3 regions of the Melaminivora jejuensis genome follow, and region 3 is predicted to be linked to each of the others. Evidence: predicted binding sites of a transcription regulator. Region 3 holds the regulator's gene; each other region holds the start of a gene.
What was found. The regulator LexA, encoded in region 3, represses DNA repair genes until DNA is damaged. The targets are predictions, from matches to a motif close to ACTGTATNNNNATACAGT.
Positions count from the first base shown of each region.

Region 1: IDM45_RS09140 (DNA topoisomerase IV subunit B) is a predicted target of LexA. The motif match lies at 1,871-1,888, and genes of this name have one in related genera.
Region 2: recA (recombinase RecA) is a predicted target of LexA. The motif match lies at 4,009-4,026, and genes of this name have one in related genera.

Region 1 is NZ_JACWIJ010000002.1:1,929,800-1,936,923, forward strand. Features, by position in the region: gene IDM45_RS09140 (DNA topoisomerase IV subunit B) at 1-1,852, opposite strand, end outside; gene IDM45_RS09145 (MFS transporter) at 1,984-3,195, shown strand; gene IDM45_RS17935 (hypothetical protein) at 3,192-3,323, shown strand; gene IDM45_RS09150 (class I SAM-dependent methyltransferase) at 3,349-3,927, shown strand; gene dapA (4-hydroxy-tetrahydrodipicolinate synthase) at 3,958-4,857, shown strand; gene bamC (outer membrane protein assembly factor BamC) at 4,928-6,022, shown strand; gene IDM45_RS09165 (MBL fold metallo-hydrolase) at 6,038-6,835, shown strand; gene IDM45_RS09170 (hypothetical protein) at 6,948-7,124, opposite strand, start outside.
Region 2 is NZ_JACWIJ010000002.1:3,126,698-3,133,821, reverse strand. Features, by position in the region: gene IDM45_RS14730 (DUF1631 family protein) at 1-2,108, shown strand, start outside; partial or broken gene recX (recombination regulator RecX) at 2,261-2,722, opposite strand; gene recA (recombinase RecA) at 2,798-3,955, opposite strand; gene IDM45_RS14715 (MarR family transcriptional regulator) at 4,090-4,599, shown strand; gene IDM45_RS14710 (winged helix-turn-helix transcriptional regulator) at 4,663-5,142, opposite strand; gene IDM45_RS14705 (D-amino acid dehydrogenase) at 5,269-6,576, shown strand; gene IDM45_RS14700 (response regulator) at 6,801-7,124, shown strand, end outside.
Region 3 is NZ_JACWIJ010000002.1:695,111-702,234, forward strand. Features, by position in the region: partial or broken gene hrpA (ATP-dependent RNA helicase HrpA) at 1-1,604, shown strand, start outside; gene IDM45_RS03570 (hypothetical protein) at 1,640-2,071, opposite strand; gene lexA (transcriptional repressor LexA) at 2,243-2,917, opposite strand; gene IDM45_RS03580 (asparaginase) at 3,006-3,971, shown strand; gene adk (adenylate kinase) at 4,048-4,704, opposite strand; gene kdsB (3-deoxy-manno-octulosonate cytidylyltransferase) at 4,869-5,660, opposite strand; gene IDM45_RS03595 (Trm112 family protein) at 5,657-5,839, opposite strand; gene lpxK (tetraacyldisaccharide 4'-kinase) at 5,903-6,907, opposite strand; gene IDM45_RS03605 (ExbD/TolR family protein) at 6,917-7,124, opposite strand, start outside.

The DNA of each region.
Region 1 (7,124 bases), 1.2 Mb from region 3:
GCATCAATCGGCGCGTGTCGGGGTTGAGCGTGGTTTCCCACAGCTGCTCGGCGTTCATCTCGCCCAGGCCCTTGAAGCGGCTGATCTGGCAGCGTTCGCGCGCCACGCCTTCCTTGGCGGCCTTGTCCAGGATGGCGGTCAGTTCCGCCTCGTCCAGCGCGTAGAGCTTGGCCGCCGGCTTTCTGCCGCGCGCCGGGATGTCCACGCGAAACAAGGGCGGGCGCGCCACGTAGATGTGGCCGGCCTCGATCAGCTTGGGGAAGTGGCGAAAGAACAGCGTCAGCAGCAGCACCTGGATGTGCGAGCCGTCCACGTCCGCGTCCGACAGGATGCAGACCTTGCCGTAGCGCAGGCCGGACAGATCCGGCTCGTCCTGCGGGCCGTGCGGATCGACGCCGATGGCCACGGCGATGTCGTGCACTTCGGTGTTGGCAAACAGCCGGTCGCGCTCGACCTCCCAGGTGTTGAGCACCTTGCCGCGCAGCGGCAAGATGGCTTGCGTCTCCTTGTCGCGGCCCATCTTGGCGCTGCCGCCGGCGGAGTCGCCCTCGACCAGGAAAACTTCGTTGTACGCCGTATCGCGACTTTCGCAGTCGGTGAGCTTGCCGGGCAGCACGGCCACGCCCGAGCCTTTTTTCTTCTCGACCTTCTGGCCGGCGCGCTGGCGGGTCTGCGCCGCCTTGATGGCCAGCTCCGCCAGCTTCCTGCCGTAGTCCACGTGCTGATGCAGCCACAGTTCGAGCGCCGGACGCACGAAGCTGGACACCAGCCGCACGGCATCGCGCGAGTTCAGCCGCTCCTTGATCTGGCCCTGGAACTGCGGATCGAGCACCTTGGCCGACAGCACGTAGCTGGCGCGGGCGAACACGTCCTCGGGCATGAGCTTGACGCCCTTGGGCAGCAGGCCGTGCAGCTCGATGAAGCTCTTGACGGCCTGGAACAGGCCATCGCGCAGGCCGCTGTCGTGCGTGCCGCCGGCGGATGTGGGGATCAGGTTGACGTAGCTCTCGCGCACCGGCGCGCCTTCTTCGGTGAAGGCCACGGCCCAGGCTGCGCCCTCGCCTTCGGCAAAGTGGTCGTTGCCGGCATCGGCAAAACCCTCGCCCTCGAACATGGGGATGACCGGGTCGGCGGGCAGTGTCTGCGCCAGATAGTCGCGTAGGCCGCCCTTGTATTGCCAGGTTTGCGTCTCGCGCGTTTTTTCGTTGTACAGCGTGACGGCGACGCCGGGCATCAGCACCGCCTTGCTGCGCAGCAGGTGCGTGAGTTCGCCCATAGGCAGGTGGCTGGACTCGAAATACTTCGCGTCGGGCCAGGCGCGCACCGTCGTGCCCTGCTTGCGCTCGCCGGGCTGCAGGGGCCGGGCCGCCAGCGGCTCGACCACGTCGCCGCCGGCAAAGACCAGGCGCGCCACCTGCCCTTCGCGGTGCGTGGCCACCTCCATGCGCGTGGACAGCGCATTGGTCACCGACACGCCCACGCCGTGCAGGCCGCCCGAGAAGCTGTAGGCACCGCCCTGGCCCTTGTCGAACTTGCCGCCGGCGTGCAGCCGGGTGAAGACCAGCTCGACCACGGGGGCCTTTTCCTCGGGGTGCAGGCCAAACGGGATGCCCCGGCCATCGTCCTCGACGCTGACCGAGCCATCCAGGTGCAGCGTCACGCGGATTTTCTTGCCGTAGCCGGCCAACGCCTCGTCGGCGGCGTTGTCCAGCACCTCCTGGATGATGTGCAGCGGGTTGTCGGTGCGGGTGTACATGCCCGGGCGTTGCTTGACGGGCTCCAGGCCCTTGAGGACGCGGATGGAGCGCTCGCCGTAGTCGTGGGCGGGGTGGTGTTGTGCTTTGCTGGCCATGGCGGCAGATTGTAGATAACTGGTTTTTTGAACAGTATTTTGGCGTTTTTTGCCTGGCCCGGCAGGTGGCGCGGGTTTTGGTTACATTCGCCCGGATGCACTCCGGCCCCTCCCAGCAGTCTCCTCTTCCCATGTTTCAGATCCTGGCGTGCGGCGCTGCCGTGGTCACGCTGTCCATGGGCATACGCCACGGCTTCGGCCTGTGGCTTGCACCCATCACGCAGGACATGGGCTGGACGCGCCAGACCTTTGCCTTTGCCATGGCCATCCAGAACCTGGCCTGGGGCGTGTTCGGCATCTTCGGCGGCATGGCGGCGGATCGCCTGGGCGCCTTCCGGGTGCTGATCGGCGGGGCGCTACTGTATGCGCTGGGCCTGTCCGGCATGGCGCTGTCGCCCACGCCAGGGCTGTTTGCCCTGAGCACTGGCGTGGTCATAGGCGCGGCGCAGGCCGGCACGACCTATGCCGTGATCTATGGCGTGCTGGGCCGGCAGATCGCGGCCGAGCGGCGCTCCTGGGCCATGGGTGTGGCGGCGGCAGCCGGCTCGTTCGGGCAGTTTTTGATGGTGCCGCTGGAGGGCCAGTTGATCCTGAGCCTGGGCTGGCAGCAGGCGCTGCTGGTGCTAGCGGCCATGGCGCTGCTGATCATCCCGCTGGCCTTTGGCCTGCGTGAGCCGGGCTTTGGCGGCCAACGCCAGCGCAGCGCCGGCGGCCACGGCCAGAGCGTGGGCCACGCGGTGGCCGAGGCACTGCGCCACCCGAGCTTCCTGCTGCTGACGGCGGGCTATTTCGTCTGCGGCTTCCAGGTGGTTTTCATCGGCGTCCACATGCCCAGCTACCTCAAGGATCACGGCCTGACGCCGCAGGTGGCCAGCATGGCGCTGGCGCTGATCGGCCTGTTCAACGTGGTGGGCACCTATGCCGCCGGCGCGCTGGGCCAGCGCCTGCCCAAGCGCACCATCCTGGTAGCCATCTACTGGGCGCGCGCGGTGGTCATCGCCATCTTCATGCTGGTGCCGCTGTCGCCCACCTCGGTGTACGTGTTTTCCGCCGTCATGGGGATGCTGTGGCTGTCCACCGTGCCGCCGACCAACGCCGTGGTGGCGCAGATCTTCGGCGTGCAGCACCTGTCCATGCTCAGCGGCTTTGTGTTCTTCAGCCACCAGATCGGCAGCTTCATGGGCGTGTGGCTGGGCGGCTATCTGTACGACCGCACGGGCAGCTACGACATCGTCTGGTACCTGGCGATTGCCCTGGGCATTCTGGCCGGGCTGCTCAACCTGCCGGTGCGTGAGAACGCCATCGTCCGCCCCGCCGCTGCAACGGCGGCCCAGCCCGCATGAGGCGCCTGCCTGTGCGCAACGCCCTGTTGGCCCTGGCGCTGGCCGCCGTGCTGCTGGCCGTGTTCGCCTGGTATCTGCGCCCGGACTTCATGCTCACGCTGGCCGATCAGCTGTGGGCCTGCTTCTAGACAACCGAATCCCCGCACCCCTGCCATGACCGCTGCCGACCTGCACCCGCCCTCGCAATGGATAGTGCGCTGGTCGCACCTGGTGCCCGCTGGCGGCGCCGTGCTGGACGTGGCCTGCGGCGCGGGCCGGCACGTGCGCTGGTTTCATGAACGAAATCACCCGGTAACCGGCGTGGATCAAGCGCTGTCAGCTACTGAATCAATAGCAAACATGGCCGCTGCAGCCATTCAGGCAGACATCGAGAATGGCCCCTGGCCCCTGCCCGGGCGGCAGTTCGCCGCCGTGGTGGTGACCAATTACCTGTGGCGGCCACTGCTGCCGACCATCGTCGCCAGCGTGGCGCCGGGCGGCGTGCTGCTGTACGAGACTTTTGCCCAGGGCAACGAGACCGTGGGCCGGCCCGCACGGCCCGACTTCCTGCTGGCGCCGGGCGAGTTGCTGCGCGCCTGCGCCGAGCTGCGCGTGGTGGCCTACGAGGACGGCTTTCTGAGCGCCCCCGAGCGCTTCGTGCAGCGCATTGCCGCCGTGCGTGCTCCGGCGCAGCCGGCACAGCGCTGGCCCCTGCAGCCGCCCGTCCCGGCTGGTGGGCAGTCGCCTCGTTAGAATGCCTTTTTTTGCGTTTTTGACCGCGCCATGACTCTTTCCAGCGCCCCTTTGACGGGCAGCATCGTCGCCCTTGTCACCCCCATGCTCGATGACGGCAGCGTGGACTACGCCGCGCTGCGCAAGCTCATCGACTGGCACGTCCAGGAGGGCACGGACTGCATCGGCGTCGTCGGCACCACGGGCGAGTCGCCCACGGTGAATGTCGAGGAGCACCGCGAGATCATCCGCGTGGCCGTCGAGCAGGCCGCTGGCCGCGTGCCCGTGATGGCCGGCTGCGGCGCCAACTCCACGCACGAGGCCATCGCCCTGGCACGCTACGCCAGGCAGGTGGGCGCGAGCAGCCAGCTGCAGGTCGTGCCCTACTACAACAAGCCCACGCAGGAAGGCCAGTACCAGCACTTCAAGGCCATCGCCGAGGCGGTCGGCGACCTGCCCATGGTGCTGTACAACGTGCCCGGGCGCACCGTGGCAGACATGCACCATGAGACCGTGCTGCGCCTGTCGCAGGTGCCGGGCATCGTCGGCATCAAGGAGGCCACCGGCAACATCGAGCGTGCGCAGTGGCTGATCCGCGACGTCCCGCAGGGCTTTGCCGTCTATTCGGGCGACGACCCCACGGCGGTGGCCCTGATGCTGTGCGGCGGCCACGGCAACATCAGCGTCACGGCCAACGTCGCGCCGCGCCTGATGCGCCAGCTGTGCGCCGCAGCCATCGCCGGCGACCGCCGGGCCGCCATGGACATCCAGTTCCAGCTGCTGCCGCTGCACAGGCACCTGTTCGTCGAGGCCAACCCCATCCCCGTCAAGTGGGCCATGGCGCGCCTGGGCCTGTGCGGCCCGGCCATGCGCCTGCCCATGACGCCACTGTCGCAGGGCAACGAAGCCGTGGTCGAGGGCGCACTGCGCGCCGCCGGCCTGCTGGCCTGACGTGCCGCCCGCCTGCCCGCTCCATCCATCCGCCTTCGCGCATCCGCACCGCGCAACGAGGACTGCTCTCGTGAACCCTAGCACCCGCATCGGCCTGCTCGGCCTGGCCCTCGCCCTGTCTGCCTGCTCCGTCTTGGAGAGCGACAAGATCGACTACAAGAGCGCCAGCAAGGGCGCGACGCTGGAGGTGCCGCCCGACCTGACGCAACTGTCGCGCGACACCCGCTACAGCGTGCCCGGCGGCACTGTCTCCGCCGCCGCCTACGAGGCCGGCGCGGCGCAGCAAAGCCGCAGCAGCGCCAGCAGCGCCGCGCCCAAGGCCATCGGCGACGTGCGCATCGAGCGCGACGGCAACCAGCGCTGGCTGGTGGTGGGCCGCAGTGCCGACCAGCTGTGGGAGCCGGTACGTGACTTCTGGCTGGACAACGGCTTCATCTACACCCTGGAAAACCGCGACCTGGGCCTGCTGGAGACTGACTGGGCGGAAAACCGCGCCAAGCTGCCGCAGGACATCATCCGCTCGACCATCGGCAAGGTTTTCGACTCGCTGTACTCGACCGGCGAGCGTGACCGCTTTCGCACGCGCATCGAGCGGCGCGCCGATGGCGGCACCGAGATCTATGTCAGCCATCGCGGCATGGTCGAGGTCTATACAAACACGCAAAAGGATCAGACCGTGTGGCAGCCGCGCGCCGCCGACCCGGAGCTGGAGACCGAATTCCTGCGCCGCCTGATGGTCAAGCTGGGCGTGAGCGAGGAGCAGTCGCGCGCGGCTGCCGCCGCGCCGCTGCCGGCAGCGCCAGCCGCCAGCATCGGCCAGGTCGATGGCGTGCCCGTGGTGCAGATCGCCGAGCCCTTCGACCGTGCCTGGCGCCGCGTCGGCGTGGCGCTGGATCGCACCGGCTTCACCGTGGAAGACCGGGACCGCAGCCAGGGCGTGTATTTCGTGCGCTACGTCGAGCCCAATGCGGACAGGAAGCAGCAGGGCTTCTTTGGCAAGCTGTTCAGCCGCAGCCCGGACGCTGCGCCGCCGCTCAAGTACCGCATCGTGGTGCGCAGCGAGGGCGCCAGCAGCACCGTGTCGGTGCTCAACGCTGCCGGCGCGCCCGAGTCCTCGGCTACCGCCGAGCGCATCGTGCGCGTGATCGCCGACGACCTGAAGTAAGCGGCTGCCGCAACCTTGCTGCGCTTTCGCAATCTGGCCAGCGGCAGCGGTGGCAACGCCACGCTGATCGAGGGCGGCAGCAGCGGCACGCGTCCTTGCCGCCTGCTGCTGGATTGCGGCCTGAGCCTGCGCCAAGTGGATGTGCGATTGCAGGCCGCCGGCACCAGCGCCGGCGCGCTGGATGCCGTTTTCATCACGCACGAGCATTCCGACCACACCGGCTGCGTGCTCAAACTCGCGCTGCGCGAGCGCATCCCGGTCTGGATGAGCGAGGGCACCTGGCGCGGCATGGGCGCGCCCGGGCTGGACGGCCTGCTGCACCTTGCCCACGATGGCCAGGCCATTGACCTGGGCGGCTTCGAGGCCTGGCCCTTTGCCGTGCCCCACGATGCGCGCGAGCCGCTGCATCTGCGCGTGAGCGACGGCGCCACGCACATCGGCCTGATGACCGACCTGGGCCATGCCCCGGAGCATGTGGTGCAGCACCTGCAAGGCTGCCACGCCCTGCTGCTGGAGGCCAACCACGACGCCGACATGCTGCACGGCGGGCGCTACCCGGCCTTTCTCAAGCAGCGCATCGCCGGCCCGCACGGCCACCTGGCCAACGACGCCAGCGCCGAGCTGCTGCGCGCCGTCTGCCATCCCGGCCTGCGCCAGGTGGTGGCGGCCCATCTGAGCGCGCGCAACAACCAGCCGCACTTGGCGCAGGCCGCGCTGGCACAGGCCTGGGGCTGTGCCAGCGCCGACATCATCGTGGCCGACCAGCGCACCGGGACGAATTGGGTGGCACCCGGCCAGGGACGCTGGGAGTGATGGCCTCGGCAGGCAGCAGGCAACAAAAAACCCCGTAGCGCTGGTACGCACGGGGTTTTTGTTGCCTGGCCCGGCACATGAGTGCCAGGCTGGCTGCGTCTTGGCGACGTGCTTACTTGGCTTCCGAGGAGGCAGGAGCTGCTGCGGCGGCGGCAGCAGCGTCGGCAGCAGCCTTGGCGTCGTCGGAGGCGGCATCGGCAGCAGGCGTGGCCGCGTCGGTGGCAGCAGGAGCCTCGGCAGGTGCGGGTGCCGGCTCGGGAGCAGGTGCCGGCTCGGGTGCCGGAGCCGG
Region 2 (7,124 bases), 2.4 Mb from region 3:
CCTCGCGCATCGCCCTGCTGGTGCAGGAGCAGGTCAGCGCCAGCCTGGAGGCCGTGCGCCAGCGCACGCAGAAGCTGGAAAACGCCGAACTGGCGGGCAACGACATCCTGCGCCCCGAGGGCTGGTGCCTCGGGCTGGTCGAGGCCTGGCACCAGGCCGACCTCAAGCGCGAGGACTTCGCCCTGATCCACGATCCGCTGCAGCGCGAGCTGGCGGCGCTGGCGCTGGCGCAATACCAGGAGCTAGTCCGGCTCTACGAGGCCCAGGGCGTCACCGCGCCGGCTGCCGGCGACCTGCGCGCCCGGGTGCGCCGCCCGGCCACGGCGCAGCAGCCAGCGGCCAGCAGCGCCGAAGGCGACCCCTACAGCGGGCCGCACTCGCTGCCGGGCACGGCCTTTGCTCCTTCCCTGCCCATGCCCCTGCACCCCAGGCCAGCCGGGCCGGCGGGCCTGCAGCCGGCAGCGCTGGCCAGCGCCGGCGCCATGCCGACGCACTTCGCCCCCACCCAGTTGCCCCCGCCCACGCAGTTCATCCAGCCCACCCAGTACACCGGCCCGGGCCATCCGGCAGCCGCCCTGCACCCGGCCGGGCCGCTGCTGCGCGCGCGCCAGCGCGCGCACAACATGCTGGCGCAGCTGCGCCGCATCATGCTGCAGCCGGCAGTGGCTGCGGCCACGGCAGCGGGACACGACCCAGGCCGGGCGGCGCCGGCCTCGGCAGCACTGGCCCATGCCCTGGCCACGCAGCACGCGCTGGCCGACAACCAGTACAGCGGCCTGGTCACGCTGGCGCATCAGGCGCCGCCCCAGGCGCTGGTGCAGGTGGCGCACGTGGCACGCGCCCGCACCCGGGAGCTCAAGCAAAAGGCCACCACCCCGGGCGAGAAAGCCATCATCGAGGTCGTGGCGCTGATGTTCCAGGCCATCCTGAGCGAGGAGCGCATCCCGCCGGCGGTGCGCGTGTGGTTTGCCCGGCTGCAGGTGCCGGTGCTGCGCGTGGCGCTGGCCGACCCGGATTTTTTCAGCAACCTGGCACACCCGGCGCGCCAGCTCATCGACCGCATGGGCGCGTGCGTGCTGGGCTTCGACGCCAGCAGCATCGACGCCAGCGCGCTGGAGACCGAGGTGCGCCGCATCGTGCAGGTCATCGAGCAGTACCCGGAGACCGGCCAGCGCGTCTTCGCCATCGCGCTCAAGGAGTTCGAGAGTTTTCTGGCGCGCTTTCTGACCGGGCGCCAGGGCACGACGGCACGCCTGGCCAGCGTGGCCCAGCAGGTTGAGCAGCGCGAGACGCTGACCATCCAGTACACCATCGAGCTGCGCAAGCTGCTCAAGGACATGCCGGTACGCGACGAGCTCCGCGAGTTCCTGTTCAAGACCTGGGCCGAGGTGCTGGCCGTGGCCGCCGTGCGCCACGGCGCCCAGCACGCCGTGACTGCCGAGTGCAAGCGCACCGCCGCCGACCTGGTCTGGGCGGCCAGCGCCAAGCCGGGCCGCGCCGACCGCGCCCAGGTCATCCAGAACCTGCCGGCGCTCTTGCAGTCGCTGCGCCGTGGCCTGGCGCTGCTGGGCATCAACGGCGCCGAGCAGGACGCGCAGATCAAGACGCTGACCGACATCCTGTCCGACGCCTTCATGTCCAAGACGGCGGCCATCCCGCAGGTACACATCGACGCCATGGCGCGGCGCCTGGCCAATCTGGAGGAATACCTCAGCGACGAGGCGCTGGGCGACATGCCGCTGTCGGCGGAGAACATCGAGCTGCTGCTGGGCATAGACGCCTCGGCCATCCACGTCATCGCCGACAACAACGCACCCGTGGAGCCGGACATGCTGGCCTGGGCGCAGCAGCTGGTGCCCGGCAGCTGGTTCACCCTGGAGCAAAGCGGCAACTCGGTCGAGGTGCAGTACGTCTGGCACAGCCAGCGCCGCCAGCTGCATTTGTTCGCGGCGGCCAGCGGCGGCAGCTACCTGCTGCAATTGCGCCGGCTGGCGGCCTACCTGCAGGCGCGGATGCTGCAGCCGCAGGAGGAAGAAAGCCTCACCCTGCGCGCCACGCGCGAGGCGCTGACCCGGCTGGACGCCGATCCGGGCCGCCTGCTGAACTGATTGTAGCTACACAAAATATAGCTGCTAGCGCTTGTCCCATAAGGGTTTGGGCCACATTTGACCAAAAAAAAGGCCTTTGCCAGGCCCCTGCGGCGCTGCGTCCGAGGTTTCGCTGCGCCCGAGGTTTCACCAGGGGCGGCGTCGGCCCCGTCGTCGCCATCTTCCTGCCCGGCGCTGCGCAGCACCCGGCGCACCACATCGGCGGCAAAGCCGCGCGCGGCCAGAAAGCGCATCTGGCGCGCGCGCTCCTGCGGCGTCTGCGGCGGCGGGGCACTGCCAAAGCGCTGGCGCCACACGGCCAGGGCGCGTGCGTGCTCGGTGGCGGCGAGTTGCTGGGCGCTGGCGCGCACCAGCTCTTCGTCCAGGCCCTTGCGGCGCAGCTCCTGCAGCACGCGCTGCGTGCCCAGCCGGGGCGCGCGCTGGTGCAGCACCGACTCGGCCACCCGGGCCGGGTTGATGAAGTCCTTGGCCTGCAGCTCGTCCAGGATGGCGTCCAGGTCGTCGCCGTCCTGCACATGGCGCGCCAGCTTGGCCTGCAGCTCGCTGCGCGAGTGCTCGCGCTGCGCCAGCAGCCGCAGGGCGCGGCCCTTGAGCGAGAGTTTCTGGAATCCCATGACGGCGTGCGTCGAGCGGTAGGCGCTGTGCGGACGTTCACGCCGGGCGCACGACGCGCATCGCCCAGCCTCCCCTCAGAGCAGCACGTCCTCGGACGGCTTATCCGCCTTCTTGCCACGCGGTGCAGCAGCAGGCTTGTCCTCGGCAGCGGGCGCCGCGCCCAGTTCGGCTGCCTCGTCCGCCGTGGGCGCCGGCTGGCCTGCCACTTCGGGCAGCAGGGCAATGCCCAGGCTGGCGCGCACCTTGTTCTCGATCTCGCGCGCCAGTGCCGGGTTCTCGCGCAAGAATTCGCGCGCGTTGTCGCGGCCCTGGCCGATCTTCTCGCCGTTGTAGGCGTACCAGGCGCCACTCTTGTCCACGATGCGTGCGTTCACGCCCATGTCCAGGATCTCGCCCTCGCGCGAGATGCCCTCGCCGAACAGGATGTCGAACTCGGCCTGCTTGAAGGGCGGGCTGACCTTGTTCTTGACCACCTTGACGCGGGTTTCGTTGCCGATCGGCGTGTCGCCCTTCTTGATAGTGCCGATGCGGCGGATGTCCAGGCGCACCGAGGCGTAGAACTTCAGCGCATTGCCGCCGGTCGTCGTCTCGGGGCTGCCGAACATGACGCCGATCTTCATGCGGATCTGGTTGATGAAGATGACCGTGCAGTTGGTCTTCTTGATGGTGGCCGTCAGCTTGCGCAGCGCCTGGCTCATCAGCCGCGCCTGCAGGCCGGGTAGCTGATCGCCCATCTCGCCCTCGATCTCGGCCTTGGGCGTGAGCGCGGCCACCGAGTCGATGACGATCAGATCCACTGCGCCCGAGCGCACCAGGCTGTCCACGATCTCCAGCGCCTGCTCGCCGGTGTCGGGCTGGCTGATCAGGAGGTCGGACAGGTTGACGCCGAGTTTCTGCGCGTACTGCACGTCCAGCGCGTGCTCGGCATCGACGAAGGCGCACTGGCCGGCGAGTTTCTGCATCTGCGCGATGACCTGCAGGGTCAGCGTGGTCTTGCCCGAGGACTCGGGGCCGTAGATCTCGATGACCCGCCCGCGCGGCAGGCCACCCACGCCCAGGGCCACGTCCAGGCCCAGCGAGCCGGTGGAGACGGTCTGGATGTCCTCGATGGCCTCGCCCTCGCCCAGGCGCATGATGGTGCCTTTGCCAAACTGCTTTTCGATCTGGGCTAGGGCAGCCTGCAAGGCCTTGGCCTTCTCGCTGGCGGCGGCGGGGTTGACGGTTGCGTTCATGTTGCGTTCCTCGCCCCGAAGGGGCAGAAAATTGGTCGCTAGACCGGGGAATGACTGGATGCCTGAACAGTAGTGTAGGGACGCATGAAAGCCATTTCAAACGAAATTTAGTCAGTTTGCCTGACAATCAAGGCATGACTGCAGCCGCACTTTCCGAAGACCTTCCCGACGATTTTTCCGACGACCGCTGGCGCCAGGTACACCTGGGCCGGCTGATGGGCCACGCGCTGCGGCGCTTCGATGCGCGCGTGCTGCAGCTCATGGCGCGCGACGTGCAGGTGCCGCTGGCGCTGTCCAACCTGGCGGCGCGCGAGCAGATCAGCGCCGCGCACATCCACATCACGCGCCACCTGCCGCTGGCCGGCGAGCGCCTGACCGAGCTGGCCGAGCGCGCCGGCATGAGCAAGCAGGCCATGGCCAGCCTGGTCGATCAGTGCGAGGCCTGGGGCCTGGTCACGCGCCAGCGCGACGAGCGCGACGCCCGTGCGCGGCGGGTGTGCTTCACGCCCACGGGCCTCGTGTGGCTGCAGGGCTTTCGCAATGCCGTGGCGCAGGCCGAGGCGGAGTTTCGCGCCGAAGTCGGCGACGACGTGGCCACCGTGGTCGCCCTGGGCCTGGAAGCCTACGCAAGCGGCTACGAATAGGCATGAAATCAGCCCTGAACCCAATGCTGGCAAGCGCTGACAGCTATTAAATTTGCAGCATCATCAAGCCTTGCCACGCCGCTCGCTGGCCAGCACGCAACTCTCCTTGACCTCCTCCATGACCACATAGCTGTTGGACTGCGCCGGCACCGGCATCCGCTGCAGGATGTTGCCCAGCAGGTGGCGGTATTCGGCCATGCCGGTCAGGCGCGCCTTGACCAGGTAGTCGTAGCTGCCCGAAATCAAATGGCACTCCAGCACCTCGGGCATGTGCTGCAGCTCGTCGCGCACCGCCTTGAAGATTTGCTCGGACTTCTGCGCCAGGGTGATCTCGACGAAGACCAGCAGTGGCCGGCCCAGCGCCTCGGGCTTGACGCGGGCGTGGTAGCCGGTGATGACGCCCTGCGCCTCCAGCCGCTTGACGCGCTGCGAGCACGGCGAGGTGGACAGGCCGATGCGCTCGCCCAGCTCGGTCATGGTCAGGCGGCCATCGCGCTGCAGCTGATCGAGGATGCGCAAGTCCAGGGTGTCGAGTTCAGGCATTGCTGCAAAACCTTGCGGAGGTGGTGGATGACAGCAGCTTTTGCTGCTGACAGGCATTATTTCGGCAAAAGATAGGCGGTCAAATCCCTAAAGTCATGACCATCCACCCCATACAGGAGACAGGTCGTGAAAGTTGTCGTGCTGGGCGCCGGCGTGATCGGCGTGACTACCGCCTACTACCTGGCGCGCGCCGGCGCCGAGGTCACCGTGATCGAGCGCGAGGCTGGCGCGGCGCTGCAGACCAGCTTCGCCAACGCCGGCCAGGTGTCGTTCGGCTACTCCACACCCTGGGGCGCGCCGGGCATCCCGGCCAAGGCGCTCAAGTGGATGTTCGAGCGCCACGCGCCGCTGGCCATCCGCCCCGACGGCACTTTGTTCCAGCTGCGCTGGATGGCGGCCATGCTGCGCAACTGCTCGGCAGACCGTTATGCGGTCAACAAGGAGCGGATGCTGCGCCTGTCGCACTACAGCCGCCAGTGCATCGACCAGCTGCGCCTCGATACCGGCATCGCCTACGAAGGCCGCCAGGCCGGCACGCTGCAGTTGTTTCGCTCGCAAAAACAGCTCGACCAGGCGCAGCGTGACATCGCCGTGCTGCGCGAATGCGGCATCGCCTACGAGCTGCTGGACGCCGGCGGCGTGCGCCGCGCCGAGCCGGCCCTGGCGCACGCCCAGGCGCCGATTGCCGGCGGCCTGCGCCTGCCCGATGACCAGACCGGCGACTGCTTGCTGTTCACCAATGCGCTGGCGCGCCTGGCGCAGCAGCTCGGCGTGCAGTTTCGCTTCGGCACCGGCATCGAGCGGCTGCTGCAGGACGGCCAGGGCGCCATCAGCGGCGTGCAGCTCAGCGGCCCGCAGCGCGAAGTCGTGCGCGCCGACCGCTACGTGCTGGCCCTGGGCAGCTACTCGCGCGCGCTGCTGCGCTCCACCGGGCTGGACATTCCGGTCTATCCGGTCAAGGGCTACTCGCTCACCCTGCCCATCGTCGATGAGGCGCTGGCGCCGCGCTCGACGGTGCTGGACGAGACCTACAAGATCGCCCTGACGCGCTTCGACCAGCGCATCCGCGTCGGCGGCATGGCCGAGCTGGCGGGCTTCGACACCACGCTGCGCCCGCAGCGGCGCGCCACGCTGGAGCTGGTCACCGGCCAGTTGTTCCCCGGCGGCGACCTGCAGCGCGCCGAGTTCTGGACAGGTCTGCGCCCGATGACGCCCGACAGCACGCCCATCGTCGGCCGCACGCCGCTGGGCAACCTGTACCTGAACACCGGGCACGGCACGCTGGGCTGGACCATGGCCTGCGGCTCGGGCCAGTTGCTGGCCGACATCGTGACCGGGCGGCCCACGCAGATTGCCACGCAGGGCCTGTCGGTCGATCGCTACCTGGGCGGCACGCCGGCGGCCCAGGCGCAGACCCGCCCGGCAGCCTCCTAGGAGCCTGGGCGGCAGAAGGCGTCGAAGCGAAACGTGCGAAAAACGAGGCCAGCGTGGCGATACCAGCAAGCCCATAGCCGGGCTATGGGCGCAGATGGGAGCGCCGCGATGGACTGTTTTCTCGCGCGTTGCAGCCGATGCTGCTTCTGCCGCCCAGGCTCCTAGAATCGGCAGCGCCGGCCGCACAGCGCCTGCGCCCGCCGATTCTCAGGAGACTTTGCCCCATGCGCATCCTCATCGCCGAAGACGACCAGGTACTGGCCGATGGCCTGCTGCGCAGCTTGCGCGGCTCGGGCGCAGTGGTGGATCACGTGGCCAGCGGCACCGAGGTCGATGCCGCGCTGATGGCCAACAACGAATTCGACCTGCTGATCCTGGACTTGGGCCTGCCCAGGATGCACGGCCTGGAAGTGCTCAAGCGCCTGCGCGGGCGCGGCTCGGCGCTGCCGGTGCTGATCCTCACCGCCGCCGACGGCATCGAGGAGCGCGTCAAGGGCCTGGATCTGGGTGCCGACGACTACATGGCCAAGCCGTTTTCGCTGCAGGAG
Region 3 (7,124 bases):
CGCAGGAGGTCTTCAGCGGCGCGACCTTCGAGCGCTGGTTTCGCGCGGCCAGCCGCCAGCAGCCCGAGTTGCTGCGCCTGACGCGCGACGAGCTGATGCGCCACGAGGCCGCCGGCATCACCACCGACAACTTCCCGCGCACCGTCAAGCTGGGCGGCGTGGACTGCAGCGCCAGCTATCTGCACGAGCCGGGCGATGCGCGCGATGGCATCACGGTGACGGTGCCGCTGTTCGTGCTCAACCAGGTCAGCGAGGAGCGCGCCGAATGGCTGGTGCCGGGGATGCTCAAGGAAAAACTCCAGGCCCTGCTCAAGAGCCTGCCGCAGCGCCCCAGAAGCCGCTTTGTGCCGCTGCCCGAGAGCGCGGCGCGGCTGGCCGAGCGCTTCACGCACGACGAGCACTGGGCGCGCGGCAGTCTGCTGGAGGCGCTGCTCAAGGTGGTGCGCGACGAGACCTCGCTGGATGTCAAGCGCGCCGACTTCAAGCTGGACATGCTCAAGCCCCACCTGTTCATGAATTTCCGCGTCATCGACGAGCATGGCCGCCAGCTCGGGCAGGGGCGCAATCTGGCCGCGCTCAAGGCCGAGCTGGGCGCGCGCGCACGCGGTGCATTCCAGGCGCTTGCTTCATTAAAGATAGCTGGCAGCGCTGATCCAGAGCCAGTTTCAGTACAAAAGGATTCGCAAAAGACCACCAGACAAGCGCTGGCAGCTATCAAAAACGAAGCTGCGGCTGCGGCTCCGGTGCTGAGCGCCGAAGCCCGCCACACTGCCTGGAGCTTTGGCGAGTTGCCCGAGCTGATGGAAATCACGCGCGGCAGCCAGACGCTGATCGGCTTTGCGGCGCTGATCGACCAGGGCGATGCCGTGACCATCGAGGTCTTCGATGAGCCGGAACTGGCTGCCGCGCGCCACCGCGCGGGCCTGCGCCGGCTGTTCGCCCTGCAGATCCGCGACGCGCTGAAATACCTGGAAAAGAACATCCCCGATCTGACGGCCATGGCCGTGGCCTACATGCCGCTGGGCACGCAGGAGCAATTGCGCGCGCAGATCATCGACGTGGCGCTGGAGCGCGCCTTCATGGCCGAGCCGCTGCCCATCAATGAGGCGCAGTTCCAGCAGCGCGTACACGAGGGCCGCACCCGGCTGACGCTGATCGCCAACGAGGTGGCGCGCCTGGCCGCCACCATCTTGCAGGAATACGCCGCCGCCCAGCGCAAGCTCAAGGACGCCAGGAATGCCCGCGAGGCGGCTGCCGACATCGGCCAGCAGCTGCAGCGCCTGATGCCGCGCAACTTCCTGGCGGCCACGCCGTGGGTGCAGCTGCAGCACCTGCCGCGCTACCTCAAGGCCATGGTCGTGCGCCTGGACAAGCAGCGCGCCGACGCCGCACGCGACGCCCAGCGCATGAAGGAGCTGCAGCCGCTGGAGCAGCGCTACTGGCGCCTGCTGGCCGAGCGCCGGGGCCAGCACGACAGCCGGATGCAGGAGTACCGCTGGATGCTCGAAGAACTGCGCGTGAGCCTGTTCGCGCAGGAGCTGCGCACGCCGTACCCGGTCAGCAGCAAGCGGCTGGACAAGGTCTGGGCGCAGCTGGTGGCCTGACGGGGCGTCCGTTCAGCTCAGCACCCGACGCTCCCTCAGTGCAGCGCCAGGCGGTCGAGCTCCGCGCAGACATCGGCCATGCGCCCGGAGATCACCAGGCGGCAGGCATCGCCTGCCGTATCGCGCCGGATGACGCGCAGCGGCGGCCTGCGCCGCTGCGCCCGGCCTTCGCCAGCGGCTGGCCGGCAGTCCGGCGTGGCCGGGGCGGCTGAGGCGGCGCCGGCAAGCAGCGCGGCAGTTGGCATGGCGTAATGCACCGCCCGCAGGTGCGGGGCAGGCAAAGTCCAGGCGCAGCAGGCCTGCGGCAGCTGTGCCGCCACAGCGGCAGTGGCAGCGAAGTCCGGGGCTGGCGGGGCTGGCTGCCGCGTGGCAGCCGGGGCGGGGCCAGGCCTGTCCCGGCGCGCTGGCTTGAGCAGGCTCGACAGGATGGACAGCGGGGACAACCAGTTGCTCAGGGTAAACGCCATGTGAAAACTCCTCCACACCCCTTGACAAAGGGGCGGCCAAAGCAAGAACACAGGCAGGATTACTGAATGGCCCGAGGGCGGGGCGCGTATCCCCAGGGTTGGCACGTAGGGCTGTGGCTTGCCCCCATGCCAGACGCCCGCCACCTGGGGAGCTGCCCGGCGCGCAAGGCGCTACACCAGCAGGGTGTTGCGGATCAGGCCCACGGCCAGGCCTTCGATCTCGAAGGGCTCGCCGGGCTGGATGCGGATGACCGGGTAGTCGGGGTTTTCCGGCAGCAGCTCGATGGCCCGGCCTGTACGGCGCAGGCGCTTGACGGTCACATCGTCGCCCAGGCGCGCCACGATGATCTGGCCGCTGCGCGCCTCGCGCGTGGCCTGCACGGCTAGCAGGTCGCCATCCATGATGCCGGCGTCGCGCATGGACATGCCGCGCACCTTGAGCAGGTAGTCGGGCTTGTGCTGGAACAGCGTACTCTCGAGCACATAGCTGTGCTCCACGTGCTCCTGCGCCAGGATGGGCGAGCCGGCGGCCACGCGGCCCACCAGGGGCAGGGTGAGCTGGCTCAGGCCGGGAATGGCCGAGGCGAACTGCGCGCCGCGCGCGGCGTTGATGTTGCGCACCGTGTGGCTGCACAGGCGGATGCCGCGCGAGGTGCCGCTGACCAGCTCGATGACGCCCTTGCGCGCCAGCGCCTGCAAGTGTTCCTCGGCGGCGTTGACCGAGCGAAAGCCCAGTTCGGCGGCGATCTCGGCGCGCGTGGGCGGGGCGCCGGTGCGGGCGATGGCGGTCTGGATCAAGTCCAGAATCTCCTGCTGGCGGGCGGTGAGCTTGGGGTGGTCGAGCATGGTCGCTTCAATCGAGGTGGGTCAAAAAAGCACTGGTTTTTGATCCAGTAACTGTATTTTTGAACAGTTTTGCAAAGGACGCAAGAGCATGGCAGCAGGCATCGTGGTGCTGGGCACCGGCGGCACCATCGCCGGGACTTCGGACGTGGCAGGCGCCAACGTCGGCTACACGGCGGCGCAGCTGGGCGTGCAGCAGTTGCTGGCCGCCGTGCCGCAACTGGCGCAGGCGGCCCGTGGCCCGCTGCGCGCCGAGCAGGTGGCGCAGATCGACAGCAAGGACATGGGCCACGCCGTCTGGGCGCGCCTGGTGCAGCGCTGCCTGGTGCATTTGGCTGATGAGGCCGTGGCTGGCCTGGCCATCACGCACGGCACGGACACGCTGGAAGAGACCGCCTGGCTGCTGCACAACCTGTTGCCCGCGCACAAGCCGGTGGTGCTGACCAGCGCCATGCGCCCGGCCACGGCGCTGGCGCCCGATGGGCCGCAGAATCTGCTCGATGCCGTGACGCTGGCGGCGCAGCCTGCGGCGCGCGGCGTGCTGGCCGTGGGCGCCGGGGTGATACATGGGGCGCGCGAGGTCAGCAAGGTGCATCCGCTGCGCCTGGATGCCTTCGCCTCGGGCGATGGCGGCCCGCTGGGCTGGGTGGAGGGCGGACGGGTGCGCTGGGCGCATGGCTGCGCGCCGCAGGCGTTGCCGCCGGCCCATGCCGGCCTCGCCGGGCGGCTGGGGGAGGGCGGGCAATGGCATATGCAATGGCCGCGCGTGGCCATCGTCATGAGCCATGCCGGCGCCGACGGCAGTGTGGTGGATGCGCTGGTGGGCGCGGGCTTTGCCGGCCTGGTCGTGGCCGCGACTGGCAACGGCACGCTGCACGAGGCGCTGTATCCCGCCCTGCTGCGCGCCGAGCAGGCCGGGGTCGCCATCCGGCTGGCCTCGCGCTGCCCGCAGGGCCGGATGCTGGCGCAGGCCGATGAGCGCTGGGCCGATCCGCTGGGGCTGCCTCCGGTCAAGGCACGCATCAGCCTGATGCTGGAGCTGATGGCGCGGGCCTGAACACATCAGGCGCGACGGAAGCCGCCAACGAAAACGCCCCGCAGGCGGCGGGGCGTTCACGGGTGGCGCTGGGCGCTCAGCTCGACAGGGCGGCCAGGGCGCGCTCGGTGATTTGCTCGACCGTGCCGGTGCCGCTGATGGCGCGGTACTTGGGCGCATTGGCTGGGTCGGCCTTGGCCCAGTCGGAGTAGTAGTCCACCAGCGGGCGCGTCTGCTGGCTATAGACCTCCAGGCGCTTCTTCACCGTCTCTTCCTTGTCGTCCTCACGCTGCACCAACGGCTCGCCGGTCTCGTCGTCCAGGCCCTCGGCCTTGGGCGGGTTGAACTTGACGTGGTAGGTGCGCCCCGAGGCCGGGTGCGAGCGCCGCCCGCTCATGCGCTCGATGATGGCGTCGAAGGGCACATCAATCTCCAGCACGTAGTCCAGCTTGACGCCGGCGTCCTTCATGGCGTCGGCCTGCGGGATGGTACGCGGGAAGCCGTCGAACAGAAAGCCGCCTGCGCAGTCGGGCTGGGCGATGCGCTCCTTGACCAGGTTGATGATCAGCTCGTCGCTGACCAGCTGGCCGGCATCCATCACCGCCTTGGCCTGCAGGCCCAGCGGTGTGCCGGCCTTGACGGCGGCGCGCAGCATGTCGCCGGTGGAGATTTGCGGGATGCCGAACTTCTGGCAGATGAACGCGGCCTGCGTGCCTTTTCCGGCGCCAGGGGCGCCCAGCAGGATCAGTCTCATGGGTGGGTCCTCTCGGTTTTTTGCAAATCGGCTGCGCCGCCAGGGGCGCCCGCAGGCCCGGGCGCGGTGGCTCCAGGCGTGCGATGGGCGGCGAGAATAACACGCACGTTTTGTTTCAGGCTGACGCCCGGGTGGGCCGGTGCGGGAGCTGCGCCGCGCCCTGTTCAGGCGCCAGCGCCCAGCAGGGCGCGCACGCGCTGCAGATCCTGCGGCGTGTCCACGCCGGCGCCGGGCGCCTGCGCGGTCACATGCACAGCGATGGCGTGGCCATGCCAGAGGGCGCGCAATTGCTCCAGTTGCTCGCATTGCTCGGTGGGCGCTGGCGGCAGCTGCGGAAAGCGGCGCACAAAGCCGGCCCGGTAGCTGTAGATGCCGACGTGGCGCAGCGGCGCAAGGCCCGGCGCGGCGCTGCTGCGCCACCAGGCGTCGCCGGCGGCGTGGTCGCGGGCAAACGGGATGGGCGCGCGGCTGAAATACTGCGCCAGGCCGGCAGCGTTGAGCACGACCTTGACCACGTTGGGATTGGCCAGCTCCTCGGCGCTGTCCAGCGCGTGTGCGGCCGTACCCATGGCGGCCCCGGGATGCGCGGCCAGCAGGGCGGCCACGGCGTCGATCAGCCCCGGCTCAATCAGCGGCTCGTCGCCCTGCACGTTGACCACGATGGCATCGTCCGGCAGGGCGAGCTTCTCGCAGGCCTCGGCCAGCCGGTCGCTGCCGCTGGCGTGATCGCTGCGCGTGAGCAGGGCCTGCACGCCGTGCGCGGCGCAGGCCTGGATGATGCGCGCATCGTCGGCTGCCACCACGCAGCGCGCGGCGCTGCTGCGCGCGGCCTGCTGCGCCACGCGCACCACCATGGGCAGGCCGGCGATGTCGGCCAGCGGCTTGCCGGGCAGCCGGGTGGAGGCCAGCCGCGCCGGGATCAGCACCGTGAAGGGCGGTGGCGCTGGCGCTGTCACGCCTGCAGCTCCTCGTCGCTCAGGGTGCGCGCCTCGTTTTCCAGCAGCACCGGAATGCCGTCGCGCACCGGATAGGCCAGGCGGGCGCTGCGCGAGACCAGCTCCTGTCGCTCGCGGTCGTAGCTCAGCGGCCCCTTGGTCACGGGGCAGACCAGCAGTTCAAGCAGTTTCGGATCCATGGATGGCGTCTTTCAGTCGTTCGTAGGGGGCTGGCGGGTGGTGCGGGCCGCTGGCGATGATAGTCAGGCCGTCAGCCGCGCCAGCCGCGCATCGAGTGCCGCGAAAAAGGCCGGCGGCAGCTCGAGTTGCAGCGGCACGGCCAGGGCGTCGGGGTGGCGCGGCCACAGCTTCACGGCGTCTTTTTCGGTACAAATCAGGCTTAAACCCTTGCTGGACAAGCGTTGCCAGCTATCAAAATCATAATGATCCGGCAGCGCCTCGGAGTGTTGCAATTGCAGTCCGCAGGCGCGCAGCATGGCAAAGAAATCCTCCGGTCGGGCGATGCCGGCGACGGCGTGCAGCGGCCTGCCGCGCAGCGCCGCCAGCGGCGTGTGCTGGCCGTGGCCGTCGATGGCCTGGGGCGCCAGCGAGCGCCGCAGGGCGAATTGCAGCGCCCCGCCCGGTGCCGGGGCGGGTGCCGGGCCGGCGTGCAGCACGATATCCACCGGGCGTGGCCAGGGTTCGCGCAGCGGGCCGGCAGGCAGCAGCCAGCCATTGCCCACGCCCTCGTCGTTGAAGACGCAGATCTCCAGGTCGCGCTGCAGCGCCAGATGCTGCAGGCCGTCGTCGCAGACCAGGATGTCGGTGGCGGGGTGGGCGGCCAGCAGCGCCCGTCCGGCCTGGGCGCGGCGGCGGCCCACGAAGACCGGCACGCCGGCAGCGGCGCGCGCCAGCAGCAGCGGCTCGTCGCCGACCTCGGCGGCAGTGCTGTCCGGCAGCACCGGGCGCACATCGTCGGCGTCGCCCAGGCTGCTGCGACCGTGGCCGCGCGAGATGATGCCGGGCCGCCAGCCGCTGGAGCGCAGGTGGCGCACCACGGCCAGGGTCACGGGGGTCTTGCCGGCGCCGCCTGCGGTGACGTTGCCGACCACGATGACCGGCACCGGCAGGCGTTCGGACTGCAGCCTGCCCCGGGCGTGCAGCCAGCGGCGCAGGCGCACCAGCGCGCCGTACAGCCACGACAGCGGCAGCAACGCCCGCGCCAGCGGGCCGCGGCGCTGCCAGGCACGGCGCAGTCGTGCGCTCATGCTGGCAGTTCAGCGGGGGGCTGCGCCCGGGGTCTGGGTGGCGAAGGTGATCTGCGCCAGGCCGGCGCGGCGCGCCGCCTCCATCACGGTGATGACGGCCTGGTGCGGGGCGGTGGCGTCGGCGCTGATGATGACGGTGCTGTCCTGCCCGCCAGTGCGCGCGGCGTCGGCCAGGGCGCGCGCCAGCGGCTCCACGCCCCGGCCTTCCAGCACGCCC